DNA from 2 places in the Paenibacillus sp. ACRSA genome. Region 1 is predicted to be linked to the other one. Evidence: predicted binding sites of a transcription regulator. Region 1 holds the regulator's gene; the other holds the start of a gene.
What was found. Region 1 encodes NrdR, which represses ribonucleotide reductase genes. Its sites were predicted from a motif close to AACACNATATATNGTGTT; they were not measured.
Positions count from the first base shown of each region.

Region 2: MH215_RS08675 (adenosylcobalamin-dependent ribonucleoside-diphosphate reductase) is a predicted target of NrdR. The motif match lies at 2,062-2,079, and genes of this name have one in related genera.

Region 1 covers NZ_JAKRNP010000002.1:967,580-970,796, forward strand. Annotated here, with positions in the region: gene MH215_RS09305 (stalk domain-containing protein) at 1-847, opposite strand, end outside; tRNA gene MH215_RS09310 (tRNA-Ala) at 1,273-1,345, opposite strand; gene nrdR (transcriptional regulator NrdR) at 1,553-2,020, opposite strand; gene MH215_RS09320 (alpha/beta-type small acid-soluble spore protein) at 2,137-2,358, shown strand; gene MH215_RS09325 (lytic transglycosylase domain-containing protein) at 2,525-3,088, opposite strand; gene coaE (dephospho-CoA kinase) at 3,085-3,217, opposite strand, start outside.
Region 2 covers NZ_JAKRNP010000002.1:840,503-843,719, forward strand. Annotated here, with positions in the region: gene MH215_RS08675 (adenosylcobalamin-dependent ribonucleoside-diphosphate reductase) at 1-1,994, opposite strand, end outside; gene MH215_RS08680 (DEAD/DEAH box helicase) at 2,329-3,217, shown strand, end outside.

The sequences.
Region 1 (3,217 bases):
ACCCACTCAATTCCACATTGAGGTAGAGATCCTTGTTTAGATCATTATTTGTACTGTCTAACGTCCATTTTTTCTGGCTTTGTACATCAGTTACTTGTACCTTTACATTCTGCAAAGAAGGCTTCTCATACTTGTCGGGATTCAAAGTCACAGACCATGGGTGAGAACCGCCGAATAATTGCTGCGGGAAATCTGCTGCCGGCCATGCGATGTAATCATAATTCACTGCCTCTGTACGAGACTTATCGAACACCTGCATAGAACCATATTCACCAGCTAGACCAAAACCTACCTTCTGCAAGGAAGGATTAAGCACCCAACGACGATGTCCTACGCGATCTGCATTCCTGCCTATATCTGGCATATAACCTTTAAGTACATTGCTGCTTAGATTTTCCCTCCCGCTTGACAGGTTGCTGCTTTTGGTGGATTGATAGCCTTTGTTATAAAAATCATCCGTCATATCCGCTGGCTTCTCTGGGTAGTGAGATAGCTTATCGGTAGCTGCCAGTAAGACCGCACCATGCTGTGCCAACTCATTCAATTCGTTATCCAACTGCACATCACTTGGCAACCCAGCCAAGGCACGAACCAGATTCGTAGCTAACAAGGCTTGTTCAAGCATCGTCTGATTCACTTTTCCGATCTCATAGGGTGCTTTAAAGGAAGGTTCGGTATCATAAGTCTTTAATTCAGTGTTCATGTCTTGCAATTGATTCCATGTTCGCTTGACTTCATCCCGTTCTGGAAAATGAAGTCCCGCTGCTGATGTCAGATTAGGCGTGAGCATGAATATCACAACCCACATCATCATCACAGCAGCGCATCGCAATACATTTCGTTTCATCTCTGTTATTCCCCATTCTCTTAGTAGCTATTGTTACAAAAGTCTTTGATCTAAAAAATGAATGTCCCTCTAGCTTTAACTATGTATCTCTCCGCAAGATGTTCCTAAAGAAAAGCTCACTCCTTTACTATCATATTTAGTTGCTTCTGTGATATAAACTTATAAACCTTCCATCATCATATCAGAACCCTTATATGGGTTCTACTACATTTATTCAAGCTGACTGTCCTTGTCATGAAGCGCGGCACCGAGTGCTGGGAGCTGCACGCGGGTGTGAAAGTAGAGGCTTCCTTTAGTGATAGAAGCGTCACCTTTTAATTTTTTCGTGTGCACTGAATTTCTTGCATCTGAAAACTGCACTTTAACAAGGCAAAAACCCGCCAAACACTAGACAGTCCTTGTGTTTGGCGGGTTCTCTTTAGTTATGGAGCCTAGGGGGATCGAACCCCTGACCTCATCGCTGCCAGCGATGCGCTCTCCCAGCTGAGCTAAGGCCCCAGGATATACAATGATAACTTGTCCACCAATGCAATATTGCGTAGGCGACCCCTTTATCATATTCAATACCTGTTTTACTGTCAATATCTTTTTCTATTCGCTCAACACAGCCCAAAGGATCTGGAGAAGAACAATCTTCCTACCTGGAACACAATCATGATGACGTATCGTAACCCCAGCTTGCTCTTCTCCCTTTGCCCCAGGAATCTAATCCTCCAGGTCTTCTTTGGACAGCAATGATTTCAATTCTTTCATGAACATATTGATATCTTTGAATTGACGGTACACCGAAGCAAAGCGAACATATGCCACTTCATCCACGGGAAAGAGCTGTTCCATCAATAATTCGCCAATCTGGCGACTTTCCACTTCCGCATCAGCGGTATTACGCAAAGACTTCTCTACTTCAGAAACCATCATCTCAAGTGTCTCCACCGAGACTGGACGTTTCTCACATGCGCGAATAAGTCCGCGGAGTATTTTATCCCGACTGAACTCTTCTCGGCTTCCATCTTTCTTAATAACAATCAGCGGTGTTTCTTCCACCATCTCAAATGTGGTAAATCGGCGGCTACATTGCTCGCATTCCCGACGGCGACGAATGGATTTTGCTTCATTGGCCGGACGGGAATCAAGCACCTTGGTGCCCATAAAAGCACAATAAGGACATTTCATTTTTTGGTCACTTCCCATGTTTGACTTTTTTCCATAAGTTCCCTGTAAGCATTTTGTAATGAAAATGGTATCTACGACACATAATACTTTTACCAACCGCGAGGAGGTGAACAGCAATGGCACAAAGCAACGGTAACTCCAACAACTTGGTGGTAACTAAAGCTTCCGCAGCCCTGGAACAACTGAAATACGAAGTTGCTCAAGAACTCGGAATCAGCATCCCACAAGACGGATACCAAGGTAACATGACTTCTTACGAGAACGGTTCGATCGGTGGATACATCACGAAGCGTCTGGTAACAATTGCAGAACAGCAATTGGCAGGTCAATACCAATAATATCTGCATCGTAATACGGTATTATAGAGGAGCATGGGGCGACCGGTGAACAACCGGTCTGCTCTGTGCTTCTACTATTATAACCGACTCTTGTACCGTGCATGAGAACCATACATTTTCACACACTTACCTGCATCTAGCTACAGCATCACACGATATATCCGAACTAGAACGTATTATAGATCTTAACATATTGATTATAATAATAAATGACGCGTTGTACATAGTGCCGGGTTTCCCCAAAAGGAATGTCCTTGACTGTATCAAATGACCCATCCCACACTCCATCTCGGAGCCAGCTACTTACCTTACCTGGTCCCGCATTATACGCAGCAATCATGACCGCCTCATTGCCATCAAACTGATCGGACAAGTTCTTCAGATACCAAGTACCAAGCTGAATGTTCCTCTCAGGTTTATGCTTCAGTTCTTCTAATGACGTACCCGGAATTTTGGCCTGCTCCATAATCCAATTGGCCGTATCCGGCATGAGTTGCATAAGTCCAATGGCACCACGCTTAGATTCCAAGCTTGTTTTGAAATTAGTCTCTACCTTAATAATTGAGGCAATTAGAAACGGGTCTACTTCATAGCTATAAGATTGTGCCCGAATCTCTTCCTTATAATGAATCGGGTAGAACCAAGCCATCCAGTTCGTATTCAAGAACAGCACTAGAACGAAGGAAACAAACATCAACAGCAGTACCCGCTTCTTACGTAGCCATTTCATATTAATCCCTTACCTTGCAGGAAAGAGATGACTTGCTGCTCTGTATCGTGCCATGCTCCACTGTTATCAATAACGATATCAGCAAGCTGCTTTTTCTGCTCGATATCCATCTGAGCCGCAATCCGGGCG
Region 2 (3,217 bases), 130 kb from region 1:
ACCTTTTCGTGTGTTTCTTGTACTTTTGCCCCTTCTTGTCCTTCTTCCTTTACCTCTTCCTTCTTCGAAGTGGATAACACCTGCACATCCCTACTGCCATCTCGGTAGATCGTAACCCCTTTGCATCCCAGATCATAGGCAAGTTCATAGAGCTGCGCAGTATTTTCGACCGTAAAATCAGCTGGACAGTTTGCTGTTTTGGATATAGAGCTATCCACCCACTGCTGAATGGCCGCTTGCACGCGAATATGATTCTCAGCGGATAGATCCATCGCGGTTACAAAGTACGCTGGAAGGGACTCATCTGGATGGGCATCCAGCCACTCCTGTGCGATCGGTACAAACTGTTCATCATAACCAAGCCGGCTCTGACGGAAATACTTAAAAGCAAAATAGGGTTCAATACCTGTTGATGTACCCACCATCGTTCCTGTACTTCCAGTCGGAGCCTGAGTGATTAGGGTGACATTACGAATGCCCTGTTTCCGTATAGCCTCCCCCACTTCCGGATAAGTCGCAACCATACTTTTCATAAAACCGCTCTGTAGGTATGGCCCTACTTCAAAAGCAGGGAACGAGCCCTTCTCAGCCGCGATCTCTGCCGATGCCAGATAGGCTTCCTTCGCAATGAATCCATACAGCTTATCTAGAAATTCCAGCGACTCCGGGCTGCCATATCGAATACGAAGTTTGATCATCAGCTCTGCGAGTCCCATCGTGCCAAGCCCCACCCGACGTTCATGCTGCTGGTTCTGTCTATTCTCTTCAAAATGATACGGCGTCGCATCAATCACATTATCCAAAAATCTCGCCGAAACGCGTGTAGTCTCTGCCAGTTCTCTCCAAGCTACATCATCTGCATCTGCGTCATAGAATTTGGATAGATTGATTGCTGACAGATTACATACACCCCACCCTGGCAAGCCCTGTTCGCCACATGGATTGGTACAGATAATCGGGTTGAAATACCAGCTGTTCGACATTTGATTATAATATTCCATAAATACAACGCCTGGCTCGGCAGATTTCCAAGCAGATTCAATAATGGTATGCCAGATGTCCCTCGCTTTAACTGTACGATAAGGAATGACCGAGCGACCAGCATCTCTCCATTGCTGAAGATCTCCGTTCCACTCGTTATCATAATTGGGGTCAGTTGTATCTGGAAAAACGAGCTCCCAGTCACCGTCCTGTTTAACGGCTTCCATAAATCCATTACTTACACATACGGATAGGTTCGCATTCGTGACCTGACCCATCGTTTGTTTCACCGTAATAAAATCAAGCACGTCAGGGTGCCAATCGTTCATCATCAGCATTAAGGCGCCTCGCCGGCTTCCTCCTTGTTCTATCAATCCGGTAGTATAACTGAACAAGCCACCCCAGGACACGGACCCGCTCGATGAACCATTAACCCCTTTAACAACGGCTCGGCGAGGTCGCAAGGAAGACAAATTAATCCCCACGCCACCTCCGCGTGCCATAATCTCAGTCATTTCAGTCAACGTTTTCATAATGCCACCGCGGCTATCCTGCGGCGAAGGGATAACATAACAATTAAACAGCGTGAGTTCATCACTTGCACCAGCACCCGCAGCAATCCGACCTCCTGGTACGAGCTTCCAATCGTCTAAGACCGAACGGAATCGAGCTTCCCATGTCGTTCGTTGTTCAGGGGTGGATTCAACGGAGGCCATCGCTTTAGCCAGGCGATCCCACATCTCTTCAGGTGTCTTTTCTATATTAAGCGTTAGCTTCTCTACATCCGTCTTGACGATCTCTCCGCTTCGAGTTCTCACTTGAACCAGCTGACCCTCACGTTCTATAATCTCCCCAACTTCCTTCGTTGGAAATTTAGGGTCATCCTTTGTTAATACCAATACAACATCCCCGATCTTTGCATGATTCGAATCTGCGTTCTTCCAGGCATATCGGTCTAGAAATATTTTCTCGCTTAGTCCCTCTAACTTGTGTGATTGTTTGTTCGTTTTCATCGCCACGCTCAGCCTCCCCGGAATAACAGTAACGGTTCAATTTTGCTCTACGATTAAATTATGACTAAACACCACATATAGTGATTATATTCAAGTATATTACACCATATATTGATTTTCCATGTGATTTATATCATAGCCGTTCTCCGCACTCATCGATACTCGGACAAGCTTCCTCAATCACCCTCAGACGTATGAATACGAACTCTGTGAACTTTTTGGAAAAATACAGCCGCGCATATAGAATTCTGAATCTGGTTATGAACTTTCTCTCATTCGTCCATACTATTACCTACGAATATACGTCATCTTGAATGGCATGGGAGGTAGCAGCATGAACCGGAAAAACCCGCTCCACAGCAAACAGCCTATATCCGAAATGCCGGTACCGCTGGAGTTTGATCGAAGCTGGCTTACCCAGCTTGAATCCCGTTTGGATAAAGGGGGACCCTGGGGAGATTATCGACTCTTTCAATTAGGTATTCAGGCCGAAGAGACGAATCTAATTCCCAATTTTGATGAAATCCAATGTTTGAAGCATTTGCAAGGTCTGACCCCACTCCCTCACCAGATGGACACGGCGCGCAAAGTGTTATTTGAAATGTCTGGCCGAGCCATTCTCGCCGACGAAGTGGGACTGGGTAAAACGATTGAAGCCGGCCTTATCCTCAAAGAATATATGGTTCGTGGTCTTGTATCCAAAGTGCTTATCCTTGTTCCTGCCTCACTTGTACTGCAATGGGTACGAGAGCTGAATTCGAAATTCGGCATTCCTGCCGTTGCTCAGAAAAAAGCATACTCCTGGCAAAACGAAGTTGTTGTTGCTTCCATGGACACTGCCAAGCGTGATCCGCACAAAGACATGTTACTGAATATCGATTATGACATGATTATTATCGATGAAGCTCATAAGCTCAAAAATAAGAAAACAACAAACTATCAATTCATGCTTAAATTGCGTAAAAAATACTGTCTTTTGCTTACAGCGACACCCGTGCAGAATGACATGAGTGAATTGTTTAATCTGATTAACCTGCTCAAGCCGGGTCAGCTTGGGCGTCAGGGTGATTTTGCCGCCAACTTCGTCGTGGATAAGCGCGTTCCGAAAAACCAAGAACAGCTTAAGGATGAATTGTCCAAAGTCATGATTCGTAACAGACGCGGCGAAGGGCCTGTTCAGTTCACCAAGCGGAATGTCTCCAACGTCAATCTACAATTATCAC